3 regions of the Kitasatospora sp. NPDC034035 genome follow, and region 2 is predicted to be linked to each of the others. Evidence: riboswitches for the same ligand, from Rfam matches in the RefSeq annotation. Region 2 holds a riboswitch; each other region holds the start of a gene.

Region 1 (9,700 bases), 220 kb from region 2:
CGTGGTCGCCGCGCTGGCCGCCGCCTTCCTGCTGGTCGAGAGCCGCACCGCCCACCCGTTGGTCCGGCTCGGCATCTTCCGCAACGGTTCGGTCGCCAGGGCCAACCTGGTCGCCTTCGCGATGACCGGCGCGTACGGCGGCTTCCAGTTCGTGGTCACCCTCTACCTGCAGCACCTGCTCGGCTGGTCGGCCCTGCAGATGGCCCTCGGACTGCTGCCGGCCGGTGCGTTCATCGCCCTCTCGGCGCCGTTCATGGGTCCGATCGTGGACCGCTTCGGCACCGGGCGGCTGCTGCCGATCGGCCTGCTCGCCCTGGTCGGCGCCTTCGCCCTCTTCCTGCGACTGGACGAGCACAGTTCCTACGTCGCCCTGGTGCTGCCCTCGATGCTGCTGCTCGGCGTGGGCTTCGCGCTCGCCTTCCCCTCGGTGAACATCGCCGCCACCGACGGCGTGGCCGACGAGGAGCAGGGCCTGGCCTCGGGTCTGGTGAACACCGCGATCCAGGTCGGCACCGCGGTGGTGCTGGCCGGGGCGACCGCGATGATCACGGCCGGCAGCGCGGGCGGGGACAGCCCGCAGGCCCAACTTGACGGCTACCGCCCGGCGTTGGTGTTCGTCACCGCGGTCGCACTGGTCGGGCTGGTGGTCGCGACGGTCGGAGCGCTGGTGGACCGACGCCGCGCCGCGATCCCTTCGCCGGTGCCCGACTATGATTACCCGTCAGCGGGTCCGACAGTGGCCCGGACCGGAGCCCTCACCGAGCACTGAGCACTGAGTGCCGAGCACCGAGTACCAAGTGCCGAGCACTGGGCACTGACCCCATGGGCCCCGCCCGCGGCCGATTCCAGGCCCTCGGGCAATGGCGCCGGCTCCACCAAACCCCCGTGTTGGTGGAGCCGGCCGTCTTCGTACCGGCCGCCGGGGGGCACCCGTCGGGGCACGGTGCGGGGCGGCTGTCGGCTTCGCAAGTATATTGGCCCGGAGCCAACGAACGTTCGGAGCAGACACGATGGCACCTCGCGGTGATTCGGTCAATGAGGAGATGCGGCAGCGCTCCCGCCGACGCATCATGCGGGCCACCGTCGAGCTGGTTGACCAGCGTGGTTACGCGGGCACCACACTGACCGACATCGCCGAGCGGGCCGGGCTCGCCCGCGGGCTGCTCTCCTACTACTTCGACGGCAAACGGTTGCTGATGCAGGCCGCGACACACCGGATGATGCACCAGTCGCTGTCCGGTGCGCTGGCGGAACTGGCGCCCGACTCCTCCCCCGAGGCCCGGCTGGCCCGCGCCATCGACGCCGTCCTCGGGCTGGCGATGGACCACCCCCGGGTGATGCGCTCGCACCTGGCGCTGATCCTCGACCCGGACACCGGCGCCTTCGTCCAGGACCCGGAGCAGCAGCAACTCGGCGCCATCCTGCAGGGACTGCTGCGCGACTGGGGCGCGCCGGACCCGGTCGCCGAGCACGCGGTGCTGCGCAGCGCGCTGATGGGCGGCTGCATCGGGGTGCTGCTGCCGGGCGCCGAGATCCCGCTGGCCCCGATCCGGGCCGACCTCTTCCGCCGCTACGGCCTGGCCTGGCGCCTCGGCTGCCCACCCCAGGCCGACCCGCCGCAGACCGACTCACCGCAGACCGACCGACCGAAGACCGACTCACCGCAGACCGATCCGCCGGAACACGAAAGGCCGCCGGCCCGCGGTTGACGGCGGGTGGGCGGCCTACCGGTCGCGACCCGCTGCCGAGGGGATCCGCGAAGAAAGGTCCTCACGGATCCCGGACGGCAGCGGGTCAGCGCTCCTTCAGGATCGAGGCGAGCAGGTCTATGGTGCGCTCCGGCGTGAGGCTGTCCACGCAGAGCCGCTCCATGACCTGGATGTACGCGTCGACGTCGTCCCGCTTGTCCAGGTACAGCGCGCTGGTGAGCTGCTCCAGGTAGACCACGTCCGCGAGGTCCTGCTCCGGGAAGCGCAGGATCGTGAACGCCCCGGACTCGCCCGCGTGCGCGCCAAAACGGAACGGCATGACCTGGATCACCACGTTGGTCTGCTCGGCGACGTCGATCAGGTACTGCACCTGACCGCGCATCACCTTCGGCCCGCCGACCGGCCGGCGCAGCGCGGCCTCGTCGATGACTGCCCACAGGCGCGGGCTGGCGCCCTCCGCCAGCAGCTTCTGGCGGCGCAGGCGGAGGCTGACCCGCCGTTCGACCTCCTCCTCGCTGATGACCGGCCGACTCTGGCCGAAAACCGCCCGTGCGTACTCCTCGGACTGCAGCAGCCCGGGGATGAACTGCACCTCGTAGGTGCGGATCAGCTGGGCGGCCTCCTCCAGTCCGACGTAGGTCTGGAACCAGCCCGGCAGCACGTCGTTGAAGCTGTGCCACCAGCCGGACTTGTTGGCCTCGCGGACCAGGCCGAGCAGGGCTTCCCGCTCCATGCCGTCGTCGACGCCGTACAGGCTGAGCAGGTCGGCGACGTCGCGCTCCTTGAAGCTGACGCGACCGAGTTCCATGCGGCTGATCTTGGACTCGGAGGCTCGGATCGCGTAGCCCGCGTCTTCGCGGGTGATGCCGCGCGCCTCACGCAGGCGACGCAGCTGCGAGCCGAGGAGGATCCGGCGGACCATCGAGCCGCCGCCCGGCTGAACTGTGGTCATGCGGTCGAAACCTCCACCTAGGGCAAACAGCGCACAGTCTGCCATCAGTTGAGCGCTCACGGTGCCGATACTGACGGATGTTCCTATCAGTTCTGCACTCCGCACACCAGGATGCACGTGCATCCGGCGCTTGCATATGCCAATAGTGCGACTGCACGTGAATCGACTCTTGCATCTGCAGTGAGCGCACACCACCATGGTGCACGTGCACCTGCACATCCCTGGCAATCCCGCGGGCTCCGCGTCGACCCCACGCGCGACTCCGTGCACCGGTCCGACGGCGTCCCCCCGCGCCATCGGGCGGCCGAGTGCGCGCGCGTCTGGTCGAGGGGGCGGCCGAGCGGCCGAGCGAGTCGGAGGTGACCGGCATGACCCCGGCGGGTCCAGCCGTGTCCGCCCCCTTATGGGAGGAGCTCTTCATGAGCACCGGTACGGCTTTGGCGGTTGACCCCCATGTGGTCACCTGTACGCTCGCTCCTCGCTTCGAAGCCGTCAGAACCGCGCGCGACTTCGCCCGGACCACGCTCCGGCGCTGGAGCCTGCCGGAGCTGTTCGACGACGTCGCGCTGGTGGCCTCGGAACTCGTGACGAACGCGCTCCGGCATGCGATCGGCGCACGGCCCGACCCTGCGGGCGGCGCCCAGGGCGAGTACGACTTTCCCACACGGGCGACCCCGGACGGGCGGCTGCCGATCCGAATAAGCCTGGTGCACCGCGCACCCCAGGTGGTCTGCGCGGTGAGCGACCCGAGTAGCATCGGCCCGGTGGCCAGGGAAGCGGACTTCGTCGCCGAATCCGGCCGCGGGCTGCACCTGGTGGAGTCCTTCAGCCGCTCCTGGGGCTGGCACCCGCTGGGCAGCGGCAAGGTGGTCTGGGCCATGTTCGAGGCGGAGCCGGCGGGCGGCACGCTCGACGGACACCCGGAGATCGGCGGACACCCGGAGATCGGCGGGCACGCGGAGATCGGTGCACGCTCGGCGCTCGACGCGCTCGGCGGACCGGTCGACGTCGGTGGACGGCACCGGCGCTCGGCCTAGCGCCGAGCGGCGCGTGGCCGGTCGAACAGCGGGCCGAGGGCCCGCTCCCATGCCAGCTCGGACGTCGGGCAGGGCGTCGGGTACGGCAGCCGGCCGAGTGGCCGGTCGAGGGAAGCCCCGGGAGGACCACGCCCCGGGCCCTTCCGCCAGGCCCCGTCGGCGGTTCGCCCCGGCCGGTGGCCGGGAAGGCAACAGCGGAGAAGACGGCAGGAAAGTCAAAGGCCGTCGTGGTGTCGGCACCCACGACGGCCCCCCGATGGTGAAGCACGGCAGCCGGTCAGACCGCCAGGTGGTCGAACTCCCCGTCCTTGGCCCCCAACAGCAGGGCGGCGATCTCGGCCCGGGTGTAGATGAGCGCCGGACCGTCCGGGAAGCGCGAGTTGCGCATCGCCACATCACCGCCCGGCAGGGCCGCGAACTCGACGCAGTTGCCCTGGGAGTTGCTGTGCCGGCTCTTCTGCCAGACCACCCCCGTGAGATCGGCCGCGGCCATCCCGTTGTGGGTGTCGTACGAGCCGTGCGTGTCCTGCGAGTCGTGCGAGTCGTGCATAGAAATCTCCCGAAGAGCTCCGGAGTTGTCGTCCAGCGCGGCGCCCCCGGCACCGCCGAACGAACGGACCGGCCCCGTACCGGCCCGGCACAACGCCTCACTTGACGCGATGATAGCTGCAGTGCACGTGCATCAGCACGGGACGTTGCAGGTGCACGAGGCCTTTTACCCGCGGCCCCGAACTCTTCACGGGGTCTCCCCTGACGGTACGTAAACGGACATAGTCGACTGAATCACCGGAGCCGCGATAACCCGCCGTGAGCGGCTCCCCGCTGAATGTTGATCTTCGAATGCCGGGAGTCGCGCCACCGTGACCCTCCGTCAGACGACCTCCGGACTGTGAGACATCTCACGCACCACAGTCGCAACGCCGCACCACGTGGGGCACGTCAAAGCAATGGCCCGTGCTCGCACGGGGGTTGGGTGAGGAATGTCCGGATTGTGGGCAAACCACCCGTACCGGCACGGCGGCCACACCGGGTCCGCACCGCGACCGCGCCAAACCCGTACGGCAGCCGACTGCAGGCCGGACGGGCCGATGTCCTACGATCTCCGGCATGAGCACCGCAGCCATTCCGGGCGCGCCACTGCCCGTCCGCACTCCAGGCTCCCGTGCGCGGGGGCGCCACCGTCGTCCCGAGCGCCCCGCGATCCCGGCCAACGCGCCGGCCCTGGTGCTCGCCGTGCCCGCGACCGCCGGGCCCGAGTCCCGCTCGGTCGTCGAGGAGCTGCTCTCCATCGTCCGCAGCGAGCAGAACGGCGTCCAGGCCGCGGTCGGCTACCTCCCCGGCGACTACGCCGAGGGCGCCGGCGGCGAGGACCGCACCGTCGCCGAGCTCCTGGCCATGGCCGCCGAGGCCGGGCTGCCGACGCCCGTCCTGGTGCCGCTGGTGCCCGGTCCGCACGGTTTCCTGGCCGAACTCCACGCGCTCGCCGCCGAGTACGGCGCGCCGGTCACCGACGCGCTGGGCCCGCACCCGCTGCTCGCCGAGGCCGTGCACGTGCGACTCTCCGAGGCGGGGCTGGCCCGCGCCGACCGGGCCCGGCTGTTCGCCATCGCGACCGCCGCGGACGGCGTGGTCCTGACCACCGTCGGCGGCGAGGACGCCGCCGCCGCAGCCGGCATCACCGGCGTACTGCTGGCCGCCCGACTGGCCGTCCCGGTCGTCGCCGCCGCGCTCGACGTGCCCGGCTCGGTGGCCGCGGCCGTCAACCACCTCAAGGAGTCCGGCTCGCAGCGCCCGGCGCTGGCCCCGCTGGTGATCGGGCCGGAGGCCGACTCCGAGCTGCTCGCCACGGCCGCCGAGGAGACCGGCTGCCCGTCGGCGGCGCCGCTGGGCGCGTACCCGACCGTCGGCCAGCTGATCGCCTCCACCTACCTGGCCGCGCTGCCCACGCCGTCCCCGGAGGAGCTGGCGCAGGCCGAGGCGGAGGCGGCGGCCGCCGCCGAGGCCGAGGGGGTCGTGGAGGGCGCCCGGCGCGCTCACGCGGCCGCCGAGGCGCCTGCCGGACAGTAAGGACACCACGCGCCGGTCGGCGCGCACACAGGGCCCGGAACGGCTTGCGTTCCGGGCCCTTCGCTTTGCCTCTCTCGTTGCCCCTCCTGTTGCCTCTCCTGCTGCCCCTCCTGCTGCTTTCCTGTGCCGTACGGGAGTTACAGGAGTTAAGCGAGCAATGAAGGGAATGTCCGTTCTGGCGCCATTTGCAAGGAAATGGTGAGCGCACTCTCCGGCGCTCGAATCGCGGCCACCCCCCTGGCTCGGACGGCGCGCCGCTTCGCGCTTCAACACACCGTCACGTCACTCCTGAGGCGAAGACAGTTGTGGGCATCCGCAACAGCATTGCCGAAAAACGATCATTTACGATCATGATTACCTGACATTTTGGCAGTTCCCACTAAACCGTGATGCGCGTCACAGCTATTTGCAGTTTGAACTTAAGTCTGCTTAACGTGCTCCCCGTTCGTGGCCACACGGACCCAGTTCATCCGCAACGCCGAGTCCTGCCGTCGGATGTCCTGGAAGCGCGAAAACGCACCACGGCAGGAGCGGGGGACCCACAGGTAAGTCGCCCCGGACCGTTCCCCGGAACGTCCAGGGCTAGGGGTGAAGCCGCGCTCACGCGCGGCCGGGCAACTCCAGCCCGAATCCGACAGCTCACCTCGCAGGCGTGGGAGAGGACCGCGTCTTCATGCTGCCCACCAACGGCACCCGTCTGTCCAGCCGCACCCGCCGCGTGATCGCCGCCATCGGCGTCGCGGGCGTCGGCCTCACCGTCCCGTGCCTCGTCTCCGGCACCGCCTCCGCGGCCTCCGTCGCCACCTGGGACAAGGTCGCCCAGTGCGAGAGCACCGGCAACTGGAGCATCAACACCGGCAACGGCTTCTACGGCGGCCTCCAGTTCACCCAGAGCACCTGGTCCGCCTTCGGCGGCACCGCCTACGCCGCGCGCGCCGACCTGGCCACCAAGGACCAGCAGATCGCCGTCGCCGAGAAGGTCCTCGCCTCGCAGGGCCCCGGCGCCTGGCCGGTGTGCTCGGTCCAGGCCGGCCTCACCAAGGGTGGCGCCCCGGCGTCCGTCGACACCTCGACCGCCGCCAAGCCCGCCGCGCCCGCCGCCCCGGTCGCCAAGCCCGCCGCCAAGCCGGCGCAGACCCAGGCCCCGGCCGCCAAGCCGGCCGCGCCCGCCCAGGACGCTGCCCAGGCCGCCACCGACTCCGCCACCGGCAACTGGACGCAGAAGCACCAGCAGCAGGCCCAGAGCGGCGACTACACCGTGGTCGAGGGCGACTGGCTGTCCTCGATCGCCGACAAGCACAACGTCCAGGGCGGCTGGCAGCGGCTGTACGACCTCAACCGCAGCACCCTGACCGACGGTCCGAACACCATCTACCCGGGCCAGCACCTGTCCTTCGGCGACGGCGGCCAGGCCCAGCAGTCGGCCTCCACCGACCAGTCCGCCTCCTCGGACAAGTCCGGCTCGGACTTCACCTGGTTCAACCGCTCGCAGAAGTCCGGTCAGTCCGCGAACGGCGGTGCCGTGAACGCCAAGCCGGCGGCCCAGACCCAGACCCCGGCCGCCCAGCCGGCCGCCCAGGCGCAGACCCAGGCCCCGGCCCAGGCCGCCACCGGCAGCATGGCCGCCGCGGTCGCCTTCGCCGAGTCCAAGGTCGGCCAGGCCTACGTCTACGGCGGCACCGGCAACGGCGGCTGGGACTGCTCCGGCCTGACCCAGGCCGCGCTGCGCGCCGCGGGCATCTCCGTCCCGCGCGTCGCCGCCGACCAGGCCGCCGCCAGCACCCACGTCTCGCTGGACAGCCTGCAGCCGGGCGACCTGCTGTTCTGGTCCAACAACGGCCAGGACTCGGGCGTCTACCACGTCGCGATCTACGTCGGCGGCGGCAAGTACGTCGAGGCCGCCAACCCGAGCTCGGGCGTGCGCGAGCAGACCGTCGCCAACTGGGCCCCGGACTTCGCCGGCCGGGTCTGAGCACGGCGAACGGCTGACAGCCGACGGATTTCGACTGACGGACAACAGATAACAGATAACAGATTTCAACATCTGTCAGCTGTCAGTCGTCCTCCGAACGCTGACCACCCGCCACCCCCGGGGAGAGTCTGGTCGCTCCTCCCCGGGGGTTCCGGCGTATCCCCGTGGTGAAACCCCGCCCCAACGGGCAAGCTGCTGCTCCGCACCCGAGGAGGAGTCACATGGCCCAGGTCACCGTCACCATCGACGCGAACCTCGCGATCGACGCGATGATGCTCTCCGGTACCACGAACCCGCAGGACGCCGTCGAACTGGTCCTGCGCGACTACCTGGCCCGCGGCCGCCGCACCGAGACCCGTACCGGCGACGCGGCCGACGGCCGACGCCTCACCGCCGACCGTCCCACCGCCCAGGAGGGCTGACCCGGCGCACGCCGAAGGGCCCCGGAGAGCAACTGCCCTCCGGGGCCCTTCCCTTGCCCCTACGGCCGACGCTCAGCGCGCGCAGGCCCCGGTGGACCCGCGCATCACCAGCTCCGGCTGGAACATGAACTCGCCGCGCTGGGCCGCGTTTCCGCTGACCTCCTCCAGCAGCGCGTCCACCGCCGCCGTGGCCATCGCCTCGACCGGCTGGCGGATCGTGGTCAACGGCGGCTCGGTGAAGGCGATCAGCGGCGAGTCGTCGAAGCCGACCACCGACACGTCCTGCGGCACCGACAGCCCGCGCTGGCGCACCGCCCGGATCGCCCCGAGCGCCATCATGTCGCTCCCGCAGACGATCGCCGTGCAGCCCTTGTCGAGCAGCGCGCCGGCTGCCGCGTGTCCGCCCTCCACGCTGAACAGCGTGTGGTGGACGAGGTTCTCGGCCTCCTCCTGGGTGCGCCCGAGCACCTCCCGCATCGCCGCCGTGAAGCCTTCTATCTTGCGCAGCACGGGCACGTACCGGCGCTGCCCGACGGCCAGCCCGATCCGCTCGTGCCCGAGTTCGGCCAGGTGCTGGACGGCCATCCACATCGCGGCCCGGTCGTCCGGCGAGATGAACGGCGCGTCGACCTTGTCGCTGAACCCGTTGATCAGCACGAACGGCACCCCGCGCCCGGACAGCCGCGCGTAGCGGTCGTGGTCGGCCGTGGTGTCGGCGTGCAGTCCGGAGACGAAGACGATGCCCGCCACGCCCCGGTCCACCAGCATCTCCACCAGTTCGTCCTCGGTGGATCCGCCCGGAGTCTGGGTGCACAGCACCGGCGTGTAGCCGTGCCGGCTGAGCGTCTGCTCGATCACCTGCGCCAGCGCGGGGAAGATCGGGTTGCTCAACTCCGGTGTGATCAGGCCGATCAGCCCGGCGCTGCGCTGGCGCAGCCGGGTCGGCCGCTCGTACCCGAGCACGTCGAGCGCCGCCAGCACCGTCTGCCGGGTGGCGGCGGAGACGTTCGCCTTGCCGTTGAGCACGCGGGAGACGGTGGCTTCGCTGACCCCCGCCTGTGCCGCGATGTCTGAGAGTCGCGCCGTAGTCACGGTCCCAGAGCCTATTGCAACCACGTCAGACCGCCCACCAGCCGGTGCTGTCCGGAGCGAGCACCGTCTCGCCGCCGTCCACCACGAGGTCGACCGAGGCGAGCAGCAGTGTGCCCGGGGCCGCGATCCGCACCGGCTCGCCGGTGGTGTTCACGGTGCAGATGAAGGAGCCGCGGCGGAAGGCGAGGGTGCCCTCGGGGCCGTCCAGCCACTCGACCTCGGTGCCGGCGCCGAGGTCGGCCTGCGCCCGGCGGACGGCCAGCGCGCCGCGGTAGAGCTCCAGGGTGGAGGACGGGTCGCCGGTCTGCGCCTCGACGCTCAGCTCGGCCCAGGCGGCCGGCTGGGGCAGCCAGGACGGCCCGCCGGCCACCGGTCCGAAGCCGTACGGGGCCTCGGTGCCGGACCAGGGGATCGGGACGCGGCAGCCGTCGCGGTAGCCGTCCTGTCCG
Region 2 (9,700 bases):
CGCTGTCGATGCTGCCCGGGGCGACGCAGACCGCGCGCAGGCCCTGCTTCGAGTACTCCGAGGCGATGGCGTGGGTGAACGACTGGATGCCGCCCTTGGTCGCGGCGTACGCGGCCATGTAGGGGTGGGCGAAGCTCGCGGAGGTGGAGCTGAAGTTGACCACCACGCCCTTGCCGCCGGCGAGCAGTGCGGGGAGCGCCTCGCGGGTCATCAGGAAGGTGCCGGTCAGGTTCACCGCGAGGAGCGTGTTCCAGAACTCCAGGGTGGTCTCGTGGGTGTGCGAGGCACGGAGGATGCCGGCCGCGTTGACCAGGACGTCCAGGCCGCCCAGGTCGGCGATCGCCTCGGCGACGCCCGCGACGACGGCGGCCTCGTCGGAGATGTCCAGGACCCGGATGGTCAGGCGGTCCGCGGTGCCGTCGGCGGTCGCGCGGTCCAGGGTCTTCTTCAGGCCGTCCTCGTTGACGTCGACGGCGACGACCTTGCCGCCCTCGGCGAGGATCCGGTGCACGGTCGCCCGGCCGATGCCCGAGCCGCCGCCGGTGATCAGGACGTTCCGTCCGCTGAAGCGCTCCATGGTGGTACTCCGTTCGTTCGTGGTCTCTCGACCTCAAGAGGCACGGTACGCCCAAGTGGCACGTTGTGCCAATGAGGCTTGATGAGTCATCTCGGCATGACGCGCCAGAATGGCACCCATCCGCGTAGGCTGACCCCGTGACCGGACGCCCGACCCTGAACCAGCGCCGCCGTGACGCCACCCGGCTGGAGATCGCCCGCGCTGCCGCCGCGCTCTTCGCCGAAAAGGGGGCGGAGGCCACCACCGCCGAGGAGATCGCCCTCGCCACAGGCATCTCGCTGCGCACCTTCTACCGGTACTTCTCCGTCAAGGAGGATGCCGTCGCCCCGCTGCTCGCGGCGGGCGGACGGCAGTGGGTCGACCGGTTCGCCGAGAGCTCGGCCGACCTGCCGCTGCGCGAGGCGCTGGAGAGCGCGGCGGTCGCGTCGCTGACGCCGGCCGACGAGGCGGGTGCCGAGATGATGCAGTGGACCCGCAGCCTGCTGCGCGACCCGAGCCTGGAAGGTGCCTGGCAGCGCGTCCACGCCGACTCGGAGGTGCGGCTGCGCGCGGTCCTCGCCGACCGCTGCCCGGAGGGCACCGATCCGCTGGAGATCCGGCTGGCCGCCGCCGCCGCGACAGCGGCGATCCGGGTGGCCCTGGAGCAGTGGGCCTCCTCCGACGCCCCCGCCGTCGGCCCGGGCTCCCCGCGCGACCTGGGCGCCCGCTGCATGCGCGAGCTCACGGCGGGGCTGCGGCTCTGGGAGCGGGTGTCCTGAGCCGGGGGTGCGTCGGGCGTGGGGCGTGGTGGCTGCCGCGCCCGGCGGTTGGCGGGTGACGGCGAGCAGCTGACAGGGTTCAGGGTTCAGATGTCAGATGACAGATTTCGAAATCTGTCATCTGAACTCTGTCGGTTGAAAGCCGTCGGCCGTTCCCCGCGACCTCCCAGCCCGCCATCAGCGTTCTCCCAGCTGGCGCTAGGGTTGATCATTGCGCCCTGGCAGGGGAACCGGGGTGACCTCCTCGGATGTCCCCAGCGGAGGGGTCCGGAGTTCGAGGCGTGGGAGCAAGTAGGACATGGGTCTGACGAGCCACAAGGTGCTGGCGCTGACCGTATTGATCGCCGTCGTGGTGATGGGGGGCACGGTCTGGCTGTGGCCCAGGATGGCCAGGACGACCTGGCAGGCGGTGCTCGGCCGGATCGGCACGCTGCTCGCCACCCAGTTCGCGGTGCTCGCGGCGCTCGGCCTGGTGGCGAACAACTACTTCGCCTTCTACAGCAGTTGGGACGACCTGCTGGGCACCGGTGACACCGGCCCGGTGGTGATCCACAACAAGGCGGACGCCTCCGGTCGCCTCCTGGTGGAGACGATCGGCCACGCCTCGGTCAAGGGCGGCGGTGCGGTGGGCCGCGAGCCCAGCCAGTCGGGCGAGATCCGCAAGGTCCGGATCGACGGTGCGGTCAGCTGGCTGTCCACCGAGAGCTACGTCTACCTGCCCCCGCAGTACTTCCAGCCGGAGTACGCGCAGAGGAAGTTCCCGGCCGTGATCGTCAGCACCGGGTTCCCAGGAATCGCCGAGAACCTGATCACCCGCTTCAACTACCCGGGCGCGGCGCTCAAGCTGCTGCAGGAAGGCCGGATGCAGCCGACCGTCCTGATCCTGATGCGCCCCTCGCCCGCGCTGCCGCAGGACACCGAGTGCGAGGACATCCCGAACGGCCCGCAGTCCGACACGTACTTCACCAAGGACGTGCCCTCGGCGATCCAGGCCAGCTTCCGGGTCTCGTCCGACCCGCAGGCCTGGGCCTTCATGGGCAACTCGACCGGCGGCTACTGCGCGCTCAAGCTGGCCATGCGCCACCCCGACGTGTTCCCGACCGCCGTCGCGCTCTCGGCCTACTACGACGCCGCCGACGACCCGACCACCGGTGACCTGTTCGGCGGCAGCAAGCAGCGCCGCGACGAGGCCAACCTGATGTGGCGGCTGAAGAACCTGCCGCAGCCCAACGTGTCCGTGCTGCTGGCGGGCACCAAGAAGGGCGACGGCGACTACCGGCGGGAGACCGAGGCCTTCGTCGAGGCGGCGCGGAGCCCGATGAAGGTCTCGTACAGCATGCTCGAGAACGGCGGCCACAACTTCGAGACCTGGAGCGCGCTGCTGCCGTCCTCGCTGGAGTGGCTGTCCCAGCACCTTGCGGTGCCGAACCCGACCGCCTGACGACCGGCCGCTTATCGGCCGGACCCCGGGGCCCAGCCGCGGGTCGGGGGTCCGGCCGTCACAGGTCTCAGGCCACCCGCTCCAGCGAACCGGTGTGCAGCTGGCCGACCCGGCCGCCCTCGCCCTCGAAGGTCCAGAAGGCCCGCACCGTCAGCTTGTTCAGGTCCATCACATGGCTGACGGTGATCCCGCTCTGCTCCGTCCAGCTGACGAAGTAGATCTCCGGTGCGACCTCGGCGACGTGCAGCCGCACGTCCTCCCACTGGCCCGCGGACTCGCCGAGGCCCTCCCAGCGCAGCCGCGTGCCGTCGGCCGAGTAGGTGTTGCGGAAGGCCGCGCCGTTGTCGGCCCGGAAGACGTAGGTGCGGCCGGCGAAGGCGGGCAGGGACGCGATCATGGTGGGGCGGCTCCTCGTTTCGGGCTTTGGTGCTCTTGTGCACTGCGGAAATGTCAGGCCTCCAATTTATCCGACCGGGTGCAGTCGGTCAGATCTTTGCCACGGTACGGATCGCCACCGCGCCGCCCGCCGGGGGGTGCGACCGGCACATGGACACCCGCCGCGCTCCGGTCCTACCGTCCACCCATAAGACGCACCCCTGCGAGACTCACCCCAGCGAGACGCACCCCCACCACGCCCGTCCACACCACCGGCATCGCGACGGTCGGCGGCACCCGGCTGCTGAGCGGCCTCGACCGCCTGGAGCTGGCCTGGGCGCCGGAGGCCGAGAGCCAGGTCGACGCCTGGCTCGGCTGACCGTCCCGCCAGGCCTTCGGCCGAGCACCCGGACGGGCACCCGGCCAGGAACCAGGACAGGCATCCGGCCGGGCCGGGGGATTGATCAACTCGGCCGCCACACAGCGTCGTTGATTGACACCGCTGTGAGCTGCACGACAACCGGACCGACGGAGTTGTCCGTTCACGCACAGCCTGCCTAGCCTGCAACGGTCGTCCGCCCTCGCGGACCCCGCCGCCGGGACGCCGAGTCCCGTCCACCCGTCGGCGGGTCACCGAGCACCACGCGGACGGGAGTGGGGGAACCAAGGTCGGCGCCCGGCCCGCGCGCTCACGCGTACGGGTCGTGGCTAGGGGTGAAGCCGTTCCACAGGCGGCCGGGCCAACTGCAGCCCGAACCCGACAGCTAACCTCGCAGGCGTCGCAGAGGTCCGCTCATGCCCCAGCCTGCTGTCCGGCGCGCCACGCCGCGCCACGCCCGCCCCTCCCGCCGCGGCCGCAACGCCGCCTTCGCCGCCACGGGGGCGCTCGCCATCAGCGGCGCCGGCCTGTTCGGACTGCCGTCCGTGAGCAGTGCCCAGGCCGCCACCGCGCCGACCGTCACCCAGGACCGGCTCGCCCCCGCCACCATGGTCGCGGGCAAGGCCGGCACCGCCTCGCTCGGCCTGCACTCCTCGGCCTGCTTCACCGCGAAGACCGTCGGCGTGGGCGTGCGGGACGCGCGCGGCACCAACCTCGACTTCCCCGGCAACGCCTCCAACGTGCAGATCTGCCCGAGCGGCGTGAACTTCACCAGCGGCGCGCGCACCCTGCCCGCCGGGACGTACACCCAGTTCGGCTTCTGGCAGGACCTCGGCGGCGTCTGGCACAACCTGCCCTCGCAGCAGCTGGTGGTCTCGGCCACCGCCACCCCGGCCCCGACGGCCACCGCCACCCCGGCGCCGACCTCCATGCCGACCCCGACCCCCACGCCGACCCCGAGCGCCACGGCCAGCCCGACCGCCCCCGCGCCGTCCTCCCTGGTCGCCGGCAAGTCGCTGACCTGGTCGGACGAGTTCAACGGCTCGATCTCCTGGGGCCAGCGCTGGGTCGGCGACAAGAGCACCTCGTACAAGTACGGGAACCACAACCCGGACGACAACAAGCTGGACTGGCTGAACAAGAACAACGTCAGCGTCGCCAACGGGGTCGCCACCTTCACCGCCGCCCCGGGCGGCCCGGCCCTGGAGAACGGCAAGCAGTCCTGGAACACCGGCTTCCTGACCACCGAGGGCTCCAGCGAGGGCTTCCAGGTCAAGACCGGCGACTACGCCGAGACCCGGGTCAAGCTGCCCGCGGGCACCGGCGCCTGGCCGGCCCTGTGGACCTGGAAGAACGGCAGCGGGGAGATCGACTCCTTCGAGTACCACCCCGACAACCCGAACCTGCTGGAGCTGACCAACCACGTCAACCCCGGCAACCCGAAGTACTACACCGACGCGAGCGCCATCGCGAAGGACCAGTGGGTGACCATCGGCACCTACTACGGCGCGAACTCGGTGGACTGGTACGTCAACGGCGTCAAGGTCTTCTCGGACGGCAAGGGCGTCGGCGCCAACTGGTCGGCGTACCTGATCCTCAACCTCTCGGTGTGCGCGGGGCAGTACCACCCCGCGCCGCAGGGGACCGCTCCGATCACCATGGCCGCCGACTACGTCCGCGTCTACCGCTAACCGGTAGGACGTCTCACCGGTCGCCGCAAGCCGGCAGCCGCTCGCCGGCGCCCGGCGCCCGGTGGGACGACGTGGCTCAGGAACCGGCAGCCGTCTCGACCACCGTGATGTCGAACGGCTGCCGGTTGTTGCTCTCGTCCCGGTCGTCCGCGCTGCGCACCGCGACCCAGCCGCCGCTCAGTTTTCCCAGGGGCAGGTCGGGGTCCAGACGGACCGGGACGAGGGCGGTCGCGGTGCGCAGCGGCGGCAGCCCGGGCCCGAAGACGCAGCGCACCCGGTGGCCGTTCTGCAGCACCTCGCAGTTGTCGGGGTAGTAGGGCCCCTCGGGGGTGACGCCCTTCGGCAGGGTGACCACGACCGTGAACGGGGAGGCGGTGGTGTCCGGGCCCCTGTTCGCGACGAAGCCGTGGACGGTCGTGGTGCCGCCGGGCGGCGCCGCCGGGTCCGGGTCGATCCGGACCACCTCCAGGTCGGAGTCGGACGGCGCGGCGACCACGGCGGGCAGGGTGGACACCTCGGGGACGGCGGACGCGGTCGGCGCGCCCGGCGCGACGACCTCCACCGCCGGACGGGGCTCCGGCCGACGCAGCGCCCAGGACGGGCTGGTGGCCAGCACCGCCACCGTGCAGCCCGCCACGACGGCCGCGACCAGCACGGCCCCGCCGTACCTCCTGCCCCTCGAGCTGCCGTGCGATCCCGTGTCACCGCAAGACCCAGTGCTGCCGTGCGATCCCGAGCCACCTCCTACGACGCCCCGTACGTCCTGCTGCTCCATGCCGCTCACCGTGCCCTCGTGCTTCGGCCGCCCGCACCGTCGCGGGCCGCGTCCGCACCAGGGTGGCCGAGCTGTCGCCGCGACCGGGGCGCATCCCGACCCGCCCCGCCGCCGTCCGCTCGAACGGAGGACGTGCGGTGTCGGCCCGGCGGCCCGTGTCGGAAAGGGGGGTTGACGAGGCGTCAGGCTGGTGGCCCTCAGGGGGCGAGGACCTGCCCCAGCCGGCCGGCGATCTGGCGCATCACCGGTACCAGCGAGGCGGCCCCGGCCTGCTCCTCCAGGGCCCGGATGCGGGCCTCCGGCCCGGAGACCGAGAGCGCGGTGGGCGTCGGCGCGCCGGGGACGGCGAGCGCGATGCAGCGGACGCCGATCTCCTGCTCCTGGTCGTCGACCACGTAGCCGCGCTCGCGCGCCTCGGCGAGCTGGTGCAGCAGCTCCTGCGGGTCGGTGACCGTGTACTCGGTGTGGGCCGGCAGCGGGTTGGGGCCGAGGACGGCGCGCGCCTCGTCCTCGGGCAGCTGGGCGAGCAGTGCCTTGCCGACGCCGGTGCAGTGCGGCTGCACCCGCCGCCCGACCTCGGTGAACATCCGCATCGAGCGCCGCGACTGCACCTGCCCGACGTACACCACCTCGCCGCCCTCCAGTACCGCCAGGTTCGCGGTCTCGCCGGTGGCCTCCATGAGCTCGGCCAGGTAGGGGCGGGCCCAGCTGCCGAGCAGCCGCCCGGCCGTCTCGCCGAGGCGGATCAGCCGGGGGCCGAGGGTGTAGCGGCGCGCGGTGTCCTGGCGGACATAGCCCTGCTGGACGAGGGTACGAACCAGTCGGTGGATGGTCGGCATCGGGAGGCCGGAACTGGTGGAGAGCTCGCTGAGCGTGGCCACGCCGCCGGCGTCGGCCAGCGCCTCCAGGAGTTGGAAGGCGCGCTCGACGGACTGCACGCCGCCGCTCGCGCGGTCGGAGCCTGTCGTCGATGCTGTGTCGGGGGTCGCAACCACCGGCGTTCCCTTCGCTGTCGGGGAGGAGTAGAGTCCCGGCGACCTCTTCAACAAACCGTTGAAATTCTGTATCGCGGAAACTAGTCTCCACCTTACAGAATCGAACTCGCCGACAGGCGGGTAACGATCGAGGAAGTTCCCGAGGAAGTTCCCACCGGAGCTCCCTTCGCCAGGCTCAACCGTCTTAGGAGTGTCCTGCTCATGGCTGCAGATCAGGGGCCCGTCGGCACCTCCCCCGCCGCTCCGGTCGTCACTGTCGCCGGTCCGCGCGTCCACCGGGCGGAGGAGGTGCTCACTCCGGAGGCCGTCGCCTTCGTCGTCGGCCTCCATCGCGCCTTCGAGGACCGCCGGCAAGAGCTCCTGGCCAGGCGGAAGACCCGCCGCGCCGAGATCGCGGCAGCCGGCACGCTGGACTTCCTCCCCGACACCGCCGACATCCGCGCCGGGGACTGGAAGGTCGCCGAGGCGCCCCGCGCCCTCCAGGACCGCCGGGTCGAGATCACCGGGCCGACCGACCGCAAGATGGTCATCAACGCCCTCAACTCCGGCGCCAGGATCTGGCTCGCCGACTTTGAGGACGCCACCTCCCCGACCTGGGAGAACGTGGTCAGCGGCCAGGTCAACCTGATCGACGCCTACGAGGGCCGGATCGACTTCACCACCCCGGCCGGCAAGGCCTACGCCCTCAAGCCCGCCGCCGAACTCGCCACCGTCGTGGTCCGCCCGCGCGGCTGGCACCTGGACGAGAGCCACCTGCTGGTCGACGGCACCCCGGTCGCCGGCGCCTTCCTCGACTTCGGCCTGTACTTCTTCCACAACGCCGCCCGGCTGCTCGCCAAGGGCGCCGAGGACCCCAACTCCGGGCCGTACTTCTACCTGCCGAAGACCGAGAGCCACCTCGAGGCCCGGCTCTGGAACGACGTGTTCACCCACGCCCAGGCCGCACTCGGCATCCCGCACGGCACCATCCGCGCCACCGTCCTGATCGAGACCATCACCGCCGCCTTCGAGATGGACGAGATCCTCTACGAGCTGCGCGACCACGCGGCCGGCCTCAACGCCGGGCGCTGGGACTACCTGTTCTCGATCGTCAAGAACTTCCGCGACGCCGGCGAGCACTACATCCTGCCGGACCGCAACAGCGTCACCATGGCCTCGCCGTTCATGGCCGCCTACACCCGCCTGTTGGTGCAGACTTGCCACAAGCGCGGCGCCCACGCGATCGGCGGCATGGCCGCGTTCATCCCCAGCCGCAAGGACCCCGAGGTCAACGCGGCCGCGCTCGAGAAGGTCAAGGCCGACAAGGACCGCGAGGCCGGCAATGGCTTCGACGGCTCCTGGGTCGCCCACCCGGACCTGGTGCCGGTCGCCCGGGCCTCCTTCGACGCGGTGCTCGGCGAGCGGCCCCACCAGAAGGACAACCCCGGCCCGTCCGAGCCCGTCACCGCCGCCCAGCTGCTCGACATCGCCGGCGCCGGCGGCACCTGCACCCACGCGGGACTGCACAACGCCGTCCAGGTCGGCGTCCGCTACATCGAGGCCTGGCTGCGCGGGATGGGCGCGGTCGGCATCTTCAACATGATGGAGGACGCTGCCACCGCCGAGATCTCCCGCTCGCAGATCTGGCAGTGGATCCACAACGGGGTCGTGCTCTCCGACACCGGCGAGAAGGCCACCGCCGAACTGGTCCGCAGCCTGGTCGCCACGGAACTGGCCGAACTCCTCGCCGAGCTGGGCGAGGATGCCTACCGTGCCGGCCGCTGGCGCGAGGCCGCCCAGCTCTTCGAACAGGTCGCCCTGGCCGAGGAGTTCGCGGACTTCCTGACCCTCCCCGCGCTTCCCCTGCTGGGCTGAGCCCAATCTAATCCGCCGGCTCCGCCGCTGACGCCTGCCAGGCTGTAGCACTCCGGCGGCCCGTTACTCCGTTCCGTACGGCGACGAATCCACCTGTCCTCTCATCGCCGTACGGAACGGCCTTTTCCTCGCAAGGAGTTCACCCATGCCGCGCATCTTCTTCAACGGCCAGGCGATGGTCGGCGGCCCGTTCCACGCCAAGGTCGCCGACGCGCTGATCGGGCCCGCCCGGACCGCTCCCGGCTACCGCTTCTTCTCCATCGACCACAGTGGCGGCACGGACGTCTGCCCGGGGCTGCTGCCCGACCCGGACGTCGACACCGCCATCGAGGGCGAGCTGTACGACATCAGCCTGGAGCGGCTGCGGGACGTCGTGCTGCCCGGCGAACCGCGCGAGCTGGAGCTGGGCGTGATCACGCTGGAGGACGGCTCCGCGTGCTTCTCCATGCTGCTCGCCCGGGGCGAAGTCGAGCGCGGCGTCCACCGCGAGATCACCCACCACGGTGGCTGGCGCACCTACCTGTCGACGATCGGGCGCGCGGCCTGACGGCGGACGGATGACAGCGAACAGATGACGGCGACCAGATGACAGATGACAACTTTCGTCATCTGTCATCTGGTCGCTGTCGTCTGTCATCTGTTCGCTGAGGCTCCCCGCCCGGAGTTCGCCCCCGATCTCGCCGGGGTGGGGGCGGGTCGGCGCCGGGCACGCCGCGGCCCCGGACCCTCGCCGTGGGTCCGGGGCCGCGGTCCGCGCACCCGCTGTGGGGTGCGCGGAGTCCGGGGGCACACCGTCCCTGGGTGCCCTCGGAGTCCGAGGGGTGTCAGACCGGTCGGGCCGCCAGCTCCCGGGCG
Region 3 (9,700 bases), on a different contig from region 2:
GGATGTTCATCATCGGGACCGGCAGGACGTGCGCGTTCGGGCCGCCCAGGTAGCGGAACAGCGGCAGGTCGCTGGCCTCGGAGGCGGCGTGGGCGACGGCCAGCGAGACGCCCAGGATGGCGTTGGCGCCGAGCGAGGACTTGTCCGGGGTGGCGTCCAGGTCCAGCATGGCCTGGTCGATCAGGCGCTGCTCGGTGGCGTCGTAGCCGACCAGCTCCGGGCCGATCTGCTCGATGACGGCCAGGACGGCCTTCTCCACGCCCTTGCCGAAGTAGCGGTTCTTGTCACCGTCGCGCAGCTCCAGCGCCTCGAAGGCGCCGGTGGAGGCACCCGACGGGACAGCGGCACGACCCGTGCTGCCGTCGTCGAGGCCGACCTCGACCTCGACCGTGGGGTTGCCGCGCGAGTCGAGGATCTCACGGGCTACGACGACATCGATGGACGGCACGAGGCATCTCCTTGCGGAAGCAGGTCCGGCTGACGGTGGTGCTGTCAGCAGGACGATTGCGGAGTCGTTACGGACCAGAGCCTAGCCGCCCAGGCTCCCGGGGCCACGTCCGCCTCGGTCTCGTCTCAGCGTGTGGCCCCGCTACCCACCAGTAGTTCACCTGCTTGTCCCAGCTTGTCCCACTGAAGCGGGCGAATGCGGACGAAGGGGGCCGGCGGGCCCAACCCCCTTCGCGCGTCGGCCTTCACGCGTCGGCTCAGCCGAGGTGCAGCACCTGGCCGGGCAGGATCAGGTTCGGGTCGCCGCCGACGGTCCCGTGGTTCTGCTCGTACAGCGCGTGCCAGCCGCCGGACACGCCCTGCGCGGCGGCGATGGTCGACAGGGTGTCACCGTCGCGGACGGTGTAGTCGTGGCCGGACGCCGGAGCGGCCTGCGGCGCGTACTGCTGCTGCGCGGCCTGCGGGGCGTACTGCTGCGCGGCGGCGTGGCCCGCGTACTGCTGGTAGACGCTCTGGTGGCTGGTCCAGTACCAGGCGCCGTTGTTCTGGTACCAGTACACCTTCGCGTCCGCGTCCCAACCGCCCTGGCCGGAGAGGCCGTGGGCCTGCGGCTGCGCCTGCTGCTGCGGGGCGGCCTGCTGCACCGGCTTCTGGGCAGGCTTCTGCGCGGCGGGCTTCTGGGCGGCCGGGTTCTGAGCCGGCTTGGCGGCGGGCTTCTGGGCCTGCTGCGCGGGGGCGGACTGCGGCTTGGCGTCCGAGGAGGTGTCGACCGCGGCCGGGGCACCGCCCTTGCTCAGGCCCGCCTTCTTCGAGCAGACCGGCCAGGCGCCCGGGCCCTGCGAGGCGAGCACCTTCTCGGCGACCGAGATCTGCTGCGCCCGGCTGGCCTGGTTGGCCTGCGGCGCGTACGCGGTGCCGCCGTACGCCTTCCAGGTGCCGGAGGTGAACTGCAGGCCGCCGTAGAAGCCGTTGCCGGTGTTGATGCTCCAGTTGCCGCCGCTCTCGCACTGGGCGACGGAGTCCCAGGCGGAGGCCGGTGCGGCGGAGGCGCCGGTGGCGGTGAGGAGCGGCATCGCGAGTCCGACGCCGGCCACACCGGCGACGGCAATGGCCTTCTCGGTCTGGGTACGACGGCGGTGACGACCGGTTCCAACGAACAGCATGAAGAGGTCCCTCTCCGCACGCCTGCGAGGTGAGCTGTCGGGTTCGGACCGGGAGGTGGCCCGGCCGCCGTACGCGGAAACGATTCCGCTCAGGCGGCTTCACCCCAAGCCGTGGGAAACGGCAACAAACCTGGTTCCCCCGCCCCTGCCCAGGGTTCTGGTCGGTTTCCCGTGACGCGGCGGGCAGGATTCGGCGTTCCGCGCACGAGGTCCGCAGCTGCGAACTCCAGGGAGAGTAGACAGATCCTCAGACCAATCACAAGCTCATATCACCGATATCACACAGAAATTACGGCGCGTGCCCGATCGCCTACCAACGGCGCCGCTATGTCCGGATTGATGGGCGTTCACACCTGAACCGGAAGACCCCGGGCGACGTTCCGTCAGCGTGTCGCCCGGCGTTTCGTCATCTTGTGTCAGTTTGTCAGGGGCGCATAAGGGGTGTCGGGGGCGTATGCGGAGGCGTATGCAGGGGCGTATGCGGGGAGCGACTCTCCGGACTGAATTCGACCGGAAGTTCCCGCAGTCCACGCATGATCAGACCGCCGCGCCAGCGCAGATTCTCCGGGCTTTCCGCGAGCCGCAGATCGGGCAGCCGGGAAAGCAGTGTGGCCAGGGCGGCACGCCCTTCCAGGCGGGCCAGCGGGGCGCCGATGCAGTAGTGGATGCCGTGCCCGAACCCCAGGTGGGGATTGTCAGTCCGGGCCAGGTCCAGGGTGTTCTCGTCCGCGAACCGGGCCGGATCGCGGTCCGCGGCGGCCAGCACCACCAGCACCGGGTCACCGACCGGGATGTCCACCCCGCCGATGGTCAGCGGCCGCGTCGCGAACCGCCAGGTCGCCATCTCCACCGGCCCGTCGTAGCGCAGGAGTTCCTCGATCCCCGTCTCCAGCAGCGCGTGCTCCCCGCGCGCCACCGACTCCTGCAGCGACCGGCGCTGCCCCGGATTGCGCAGCAGCGCGTACATCCCGTTGCCGATGAGGTTCACGGTCGTCTCGAAACCGGCGAAGAGGAGGATGAAGGCCATTGCCGCGGCCTCGTTCTCGGTCAGGTGCTCGCCGTGGTCGCTCGCCCGGATCAGACCCGAGATCAGGTCGTCCCCGAGGTCCGCCCGCTTGCGGTGGATCAGCTCCAGCAGGTACGCCCGCATCCGCTTCACCGCTCGCCCCACGCCGCCGCGTTGGCCGCCGCCGTGGCGGATCATCATGCCGGCCCAGTCGCGGAAGTCGTCCTGGTCCTCGGCCGGCACGCCCAGCAGGTCGCAGATCGCGTAGATGGGGAGCGGGAAGGCGAACTCGTGGATGAGGTCCGCCGAACCGCGCTGCGCGAAGCCGTCGATCAGCCGGTCCGTGAGCTGCTGCACCCGCGGCTCGAACTCGGCCACCCGGCGCGGGGTGAACGCCTTCGACACCAGTCGGCGCAGCCGCGTGTGGTCCGGCGGGTCGATGTTCAGCAGGTGCGTCATCAGGTCCGCCTGCCGCTCCCCCGGGATGCCCACCCGGCCGGTGCGGTGCGCCTGCTCACTGTGGTGCGCCGGGTTCTTCGACAGCCGGCTGTCCGCGAGCGCCTGCCGGGCGTCCGCATACCTGGTCACCAGCCAGGCCTCGACACCGCTCGGCAGCTTGGTGCGGTGCACCGGGGCGTGCTCGCGCAGCCAGGCGTAGGCGGGGTACGGATCGGTGGCGAACTCCCAGGTGAACAGCTGCGGAGCGGCGGCGTCGGGCTGCTCGGGATCGTCGGACGGCGCGGCGGCCGGCTGCGCGGCGGCGGGCTGGGCGGGGTCGTCGGACGGCGCGGCGGCGGGCCGGGCGGAGTCGGGCTGAGCTGGCATGGGTCGACCGTATCCGGTGGGTGCGCGCCCCCCTTCCTCAACGGCTCGCGACCCCCGCGTCAACGGCGTGCGACGGGCGCGCCAACGCTCCGTGGACGACCCGTGGACGGTCCGTGGACAGCTCTTGGAAAGCTCTTGGCCGGACGCCGGGCGTGAGCCTGGTCACCTGAGGGGTAATCCCTGTTGCGGAGGGTCAGGACCTGCCTACGATCCTCCGCAGTACGCGTGGGCGCCGGTGCGGTGTCGCCCACAGGGAGGAGCAGACCATGCGGGTCAGCGGGTCAGTCGTCGTCATCGCGGTACTCGACGGCGGGTCGGGCGCCGGCCTCGCCCGCCGGTTCGCCGCGGCCGGCGCCGCCGGAATGCTGATCGCCGACCAGCACGTCGGCATCGCCGAGGACCTCGCCGCCGAACTCGACCGGCCGGGCTGCCCCGTCGTCGGCGTCTCCGGCGACATCCGCCGCCCCAGCGACGTCGCCGCCCTCGTCGACACCGCGGAGAAGCACCTCGGACCGATCGACCTCTTCGCCGTCGCCGGCCCCGACGGCGAGCGGATCGTCTCCCTCGCCGACCTGCCCGACCACCTCGACCTGGAACGCCTCGCCGAACTCGTCGTCCTCGTCGGCGAGGCCATCGGGGAACTCGTCCCGCCGCAGCGGCGCCCGATGGAGAGCACCGCCACGGCGGCCTGAGCGCCTACTCCCCGTCCGGCTCCCGGTCGGGCTCTCCACCAGGCTCTCCGCCCGGTTCTCCGGCCGGTTCTCCGATGGGTTCTCCACCAGGCTTGAGGCCCTCGGCCGCGCGTACCGCGTCCCGGTAACCGCGCGCGGCCGAGCGCAGCGCCGCGTCCACGTCCACCCCGGCGTCGTGCGCCCGCTGCGCCACCGCGAGCAGCAGTCGGCCCGCCGACTCCGCGGTCAGCTCGGCCGGCAGCTCGTACGGCTCGTCCGGCACGGTGCGGACGCCCGCCCGGCGCACCCGGGACACCAGCTTCGCCGCGTACGCCAGCGCGGGCAGCCCGGCCGGCACACCGTCCAGCACCGACTCGCGGTCCGCCTTCTCCGCGGCCTTCAGCTGCTCCCAGTTCGCCTCCACCTCGGCGGCGCCCTCGGCCTCGACATCCCCGAACACGTGCGGATGCCGGTACATCAGCTTCTCGACGATGTCGCCCGCCACGTCGTCGACGGTGAACGGATCGGTCGGGTGCTCCTCGGCGATCCGGGAATGGAAGAACACCTGGAGCAGCACGTCACCCAGTTCCTCGCGCAGCGTCCCCCGGTCCCCCTCCTCGATCGCCTCGACCAGCTCGTACGCCTCCTCGACCAGGTACTTCACCAGACTCTCGTGCGTCTGCTCGGCGTCCCACGGGCAACCGCCCGGCGAGCGGAGCCGGTCCATCACCGTCACCAGGTCCAGCAGCCGCGCCCCCGGCAGGTCGTACGAGCCCGGCAGCACCTCGATCTCCGGCACCTCACCGGCCCGCTCCACCGCCAGCCGCGCCAGCGCGTCCGTCAGCCCCGGATCCCCGTCCGGGCTGCCCAGCCACACCGTCGCCCCGGCCCCGGCGGGCTGCCCGGTCAGCAGCCGCGCCAGCGCGGGCGCCGACCCGGCCGCCACCACCTCCACCGCCACCCCGGCCTGCCGCACCGCCGCCACCTGCGGATGCCCCTCGTCCGCCACCAGCACCCGCCCCGCCGACCGCAACGCCTCCCACGCCGGCCACGCCAGCAACCCGGGAGCCACCCGGTGGGTCGTGGTCAGCAGAATCAACTTGGCGCCGGGAACATTCGTCGTCACACCTCGAACCTACCCGCCCACCCCCACCCCCGGCGGCCCTCACCCCACCCGCCGCACCACACCCTGCCCCACCACATCCCGGACATCGATGTCCTGCTCCCGAGACCGCCGATCATCCCCCGCACAGGAAGTCGGACCCGCCGACTTCCCACTCCCCAGCCGACGCCGGGGTGGCTGGGGGTGGCTGGGGGCCAGGGGGCGGGGTGCTGGGGGTGGAGGGTGGAGAGGGACTGGCGGAGGCGGCGGACGGTGGGGTGGTGGGGGCCGTCGCGACGTTCGCGGTCGAGGAGGAGGGGGAGCAGCCACTGCCGGGCGTTCTGGGGGGCGCCGGTGGCGGCGAGGTGGAGGCCGATGCGTTCGCGGAGGTCGTAGGCGCGCTCCAGGTCGCCGTCGAGGCCGGATTCGAGGCGGGCGGTGTGGGCGGTGAGAAGAGCCTGATACTCGGCGAGGGCGTCGGCGCCGTGGCCGAGGTGTTCGAGGCAGATGGCGGCGCGGTAGCGGTGGTCGAGGCCTTGGGGGCCGTGCGGGCCGCCGTCGGCGGTGGCGGCGAGGCGGCGGTACTCGGGGAGGGCCTGCTGGGGGTGGCCCTCGTGGAGGAGGGTGCGGGCGTAGATGGTGCGGATGGTGCGCACCAGGGGTGCGGCGCCGCCGAGTTCGGCCTCGGCACGGGGCAGCAGGCCGGCCGCGAGGCCGAGGACCTCGGTGTGGCGGCCGGCGTCCACGAGGTCGGAGAGGCGGGCGCACTGGGCACCCAGGTCGGGGAACGACGGCGGCGGAGTGGCGGGGGCGGGCGGCACGACGGATGCGGGCGGGACGGCCGGGACGGGCGTCCGCAGGAAGGGGCGGGGCTCCGAGCGGACCGGTGGCGCGGCCGGGGCAGCGGCGGCGGCCGCGAACATCGCCCCCGGCGAGAACGCTCTCGGCTTCGTCACCTTCGAGGTGCCGAAGGACGCCAAGCTCGACAAGGCCCAGTTCGGCCTCGACAGCGGCTTCGCCCCGCAGACCGGCCAGTGGAAGCTCGGCTGACAGCCCTGTTCACAGCCGTCGCCGCCGAGGCCCGCACACAGAACGGCGGCCCCGGGCCGAAACCCGAGACCGCCGTGAACCATCGCCCGGCAGGCGCTACTTCTTCGCCCCCGCCAGGTCGTCGAACATGGCCGACAGGAACTCGCTGCACCAGCTGAGCAGTTCCCGGCCGACCAGCGGCTTGCCGCCGATCCGCCCGGTGCTCGGTCGCGGCACCAGCAGCTGCTGGGCCGCCGCCTTGACCTGGCTGCGCGGGTAGAGCCGGTTCAGCCGCAGCTGCTGGGACTCCCGCAGCTCCACCGGCCCGAAGCGGACATTGGAGCCCTGCAGGGTGATGTCCGAGATGCCGCACCGGCGGGCGTACAGCCGCAGCGCCGCGACCATCAGCAGGTTCTCCACCGCCTCGGGCAACTTGCCGTAGCGGTCCACCAGTTCGTCCCGGACGTGCGTGATGTCGTCCTCCGAGTTGACCGCCGCGATCGAGCGGTACGCCTGCAGCCGCAGCCGCTCGCCGGGCGCGTAGTCGTGCGGCACGTGCGCGTCGACCGGCAGCTCGATCTTCACCTCCAGCGGCTCCTCCTCCGGCTCCCCGCCGCCCGCCAGCGACTCGCGGAACTCGGCCACCGCCTCGCCGACCATCCGCATGTAGAGGTCGAAGCCGACGCCCGCGATGTGCCCGGACTGCTCGCCGCCGAGCAGGTTGCCGGCGCCGCGGATCTCCAGGTCCTTCATCGCGACGTACATGCCGGCACCCATCTCGGTGTGCTGGGCGATGGTGGCCAGGCGCTCGTGCGCGGTCTCGGTGAGCGGCTTCTCCGGCGGGTACAGCATGTACGCGTAGCCGCGCTCGCGACCGCGTCCGACCCGGCCGCGCAGCTGGTGCAGCTGGGAGAGGCCGAAGGTGTCGCCACGCTCGACGATCAGGGTGTTGGCGTTGGAGATGTCGATGCCGGACTCCACGATCGTGGTCGACACCAGGACGTCGAACTCCTTCTCCCAGAAGTCGACGACGACCTTCTCCAGCTGGGTCTCCCCCATCTGCCCGTGCGCGGTGGCGACCCGCGCCTCGGGCACGAGGTCCTTCAGCCGGGCGGCGGCCTTGTCGATCGACTCCACCCGGTTGTGGATGTAGAACACCTGGCCCTCGCGCAGGAGTTCACGCCGGATCGCGGCCGAGATCTGCTTCTCGTCGTACGGTCCGACGAAGGTCAGCACCGGGTGCCGCTCCTCCGGCGGGGTGGTGATGGTGGACATCTCGCGGATGCCGGTGACCGCCATCTCCAGGGTGCGCGGGATCGGGGTCGCGGACATGGTGAGCACGTCCACGTTGGCCCGCAGCTTCTTCAGCTGTTCCTTGTGCTCGACGCCGAACCGCTGCTCCTCGTCGACGATGACCAGGCCGAGGTCCTTGAACCTGGTCTCGGAGGAGAACAGCCGGTGGGTGCCGATGACGACGTCCACCGAGCCCTCGAACAGCCCTTCCAGGACGGCCTTGGCCTCGCTGTCGGTCTGGAAGCGGGACAGCGCCTTCACCGTCACCGGGAAGTTGGCGTACCGCTCGGCGAAGGTCGAGAAGTGCTGCTGCACCAGCAGCGTGGTCGGCACCAGCACTGCCACCTGCTTGCCGTCCTGCACCGCCTTGAACGCGGCCCGCACCGCGATCTCGGTCTTGCCGTACCCGACGTCGCCGCAGATCAGCCGGTCCATCGGGACGGACTTCTCCATGTCGGACTTGACCTCGGCGATGGTGGTCAGCTGGTCCGGCGTCTCCGCGTACGGGAAGGCGTCCTCCAGCTCGCGCTGCCACGGGGTGTCCGGCCCGAAGGTGTGGCCGGGGGCGGCCATCCGGGCCGAGTACAGCTTGATCAGGTCGGCGGCGATCTCCTTGACCGCCTTCTTGGCCCGCTGCTTGGTCTTCGCCCAGTCCGCGCCGCCGAGCCGGTGCAGTGTCGGGGCCTCGCCGCCGACGTACTTGGTGACCTGGTCGAGCTGGTCGGTCGGCACGAACAGCCGGTCGCCGGGGTGGCCGCGCTTGGCGGGGGCGTACTCCAGCACCAGGTACTCGCGGGTGGCGCCCTGGACGGTGCGCTGCACCATCTCGACGTACTTGCCGACGCCGTGCGCCTCGTGGACGACGTAGTCGCCGGCGGCGAGCGCCAGCGGGTCGATCGCGTTGCGGCGGCGCGAGGGCATCCGGCGCATGTCCTTGGTGGAGGACCGCTGGCCGGACAGGTCGGTCTCGGTGATGACCGTGAGCTTCAGCGCCTCGTCCACGAAGCCGTGCTCGATCGAGCCGCAGGAGACGTGGACGACGTCCCGGGTGGGCGCCTCGGCGAGGTCGGCGACCAGGCGGGCCGGGATGCCCTCGTTGCCCAGCACCTCGGCGAGCCGCGAGGCCGGCCCGTGCCCCTCGGTCACCATGACGACCCGCCAGTCGGCGGCCAGCCGCTCCTTGGCGTCGGCGATCGCCCGGGCCGTGTCACCCCGGTAGGCCTCGACGGCGTGCATTCCGAGGGTCAGGGTGTTGGCGTCGAACTCCAGCACCTCGTTCACCGAGGACTCGCTGGTCGCGAACGGACTGACGGACCACCAGGGCAGCCCGATCTCGGCGGCGTGCTCGCGCACCTCGGCCAGCGAGCGCAGCGAGGCGGCGGAGACGTCGATCGTCTCCAGGTCGATCGGACGGTCCCCGCCCGACGCGGCCGCGACCCAGGAGGCGTGCAGGAACTCCTGGCTGGTCGCCACCAGGTCGGCGGCCCGGGTGCGGACCCGCTCGGGGTCGCAGACCACCGCGACCGAGCCGAGCGGCAGCACGTCGACCAGCAGCTCCATGTCGTCCACCAGCACCGGCGCCAGCGACTCCATGCCCTCGACCGCGATGCCCTCGGCGATCTTGTCCAGGATCTCGGCCAGCCCGGGGTGCTGCGCGGACAGCTCGGCGGCCCGCGCCCGCACCTCGTCGGTGAGCAGCAGCTCGCGACAGGGCGGCGCCCACAGGCCGTGCTCGGCGATCTCCAGAGAGCGCTGGTCGGCGACCTTGAAGTACCGGATCTCCTCGACCTCGTCGCCCCAGAACTCCACCCGCAGGGGGTGCTCCTCGGTCGGCGGGAAGACGTCCAGGATGCCGCCGCGGACGGCGAACTCGCCGCGCTTCTCGACCAGTTCGACGCGCGCGTAGGCGGCCGCGGCGAGCCGGCGGGCCACCTCCTCCAAGTCGTGCGACTCTCCGCGCCGGACAGCCACCGGCTCCAGCTCGGCCAGCCCCTTGACCTGCGGCTGCAGCACCGAGCGGACCGGGGCGACGACCACCTGCACCGGCCCGGCCGCCGGATCGTCCGCCCGCGGGTGCAGGATCCGGCGCAGCACGGCCAGCCGTCGGCCGACGGTGTCCGAACGGGGCGACAGCCGCTCGTGCGGCAGCGTCTCCCAGGCCGGG

What was found. Region 2 has a riboswitch for cyclic di-AMP ahead of ACZ52J_RS17480 (glycoside hydrolase family 16 protein). Riboswitches for the same ligand answer to the same signal wherever they lie in the genome.
Region 1: linked by a shared signal. The riboswitch ahead of ACZ52J_RS18400 (transglycosylase family protein) and the one ahead of ACZ52J_RS17480 (glycoside hydrolase family 16 protein) in region 2 are both predicted to bind cyclic di-AMP.
Region 3: linked by a shared signal. The riboswitch ahead of ACZ52J_RS08015 (LysM peptidoglycan-binding domain-containing protein) and the one ahead of ACZ52J_RS17480 (glycoside hydrolase family 16 protein) in region 2 are both predicted to bind cyclic di-AMP.

Annotation. Positions count from the first base shown of each region.
Region 1 is NZ_JBVISA010000011.1:256,899-266,598, reverse strand. It holds gene ACZ52J_RS18430 (MFS transporter) at 1-769, shown strand, start outside; gene ACZ52J_RS18425 (TetR/AcrR family transcriptional regulator) at 1,044-1,709, shown strand; gene ACZ52J_RS18420 (helix-turn-helix domain-containing protein) at 1,795-2,661, opposite strand; partial or broken gene ACZ52J_RS18415 (ATP-binding protein) at 3,081-3,551, shown strand; gene ACZ52J_RS18410 (DUF397 domain-containing protein) at 3,976-4,248, opposite strand; gene ACZ52J_RS18405 (sirohydrochlorin chelatase family protein) at 4,806-5,765, shown strand; cyclic di-AMP (ydaO/yuaA leader) riboswitch at 6,263-6,431, shown strand; gene ACZ52J_RS18400 (transglycosylase family protein) at 6,439-7,737, shown strand; gene ACZ52J_RS18395 (hypothetical protein) at 7,959-8,159, shown strand; gene ACZ52J_RS18390 (LacI family DNA-binding transcriptional regulator) at 8,232-9,251, opposite strand; gene ACZ52J_RS18385 (glycoside hydrolase family 13 protein) at 9,277-9,700, opposite strand, start outside.
Region 2 is NZ_JBVISA010000011.1:37,642-47,341, forward strand. It holds gene ACZ52J_RS17460 (SDR family NAD(P)-dependent oxidoreductase) at 1-577, opposite strand, end outside; gene ACZ52J_RS17465 (TetR family transcriptional regulator) at 715-1,335, shown strand; gene ACZ52J_RS17470 (alpha/beta hydrolase) at 1,634-2,776, shown strand; gene ACZ52J_RS17475 (phenolic acid decarboxylase) at 2,844-3,173, opposite strand; cyclic di-AMP (ydaO/yuaA leader) riboswitch at 3,780-3,945, shown strand; gene ACZ52J_RS17480 (glycoside hydrolase family 16 protein) at 3,947-5,221, shown strand; gene ACZ52J_RS17485 (hypothetical protein) at 5,298-5,876, opposite strand; gene ACZ52J_RS17490 (IclR family transcriptional regulator) at 6,194-6,991, opposite strand; gene aceB (malate synthase A) at 7,193-8,845, shown strand; gene ACZ52J_RS17500 (allophanate hydrolase-related protein) at 8,991-9,392, shown strand; gene ACZ52J_RS17505 (8-oxoguanine deaminase) at 9,670-9,700, opposite strand, start outside.
Region 3 is NZ_JBVISA010000004.1:259,366-269,065, reverse strand. It holds gene eno (phosphopyruvate hydratase) at 1-448, opposite strand, end outside; gene ACZ52J_RS08015 (LysM peptidoglycan-binding domain-containing protein) at 705-1,610, opposite strand; cyclic di-AMP (ydaO/yuaA leader) riboswitch at 1,616-1,783, opposite strand; gene ACZ52J_RS08010 (cytochrome P450 family protein) at 2,035-3,441, opposite strand; gene ACZ52J_RS08005 (SDR family NAD(P)-dependent oxidoreductase) at 3,708-4,133, shown strand; gene ACZ52J_RS08000 (nucleoside triphosphate pyrophosphohydrolase) at 4,138-5,238, opposite strand; gene ACZ52J_RS07995 (tetratricopeptide repeat protein) at 5,235-6,035, opposite strand; gene ACZ52J_RS07990 (hypothetical protein) at 6,016-6,264, shown strand; gene mfd (transcription-repair coupling factor) at 6,361-9,700, opposite strand, start outside.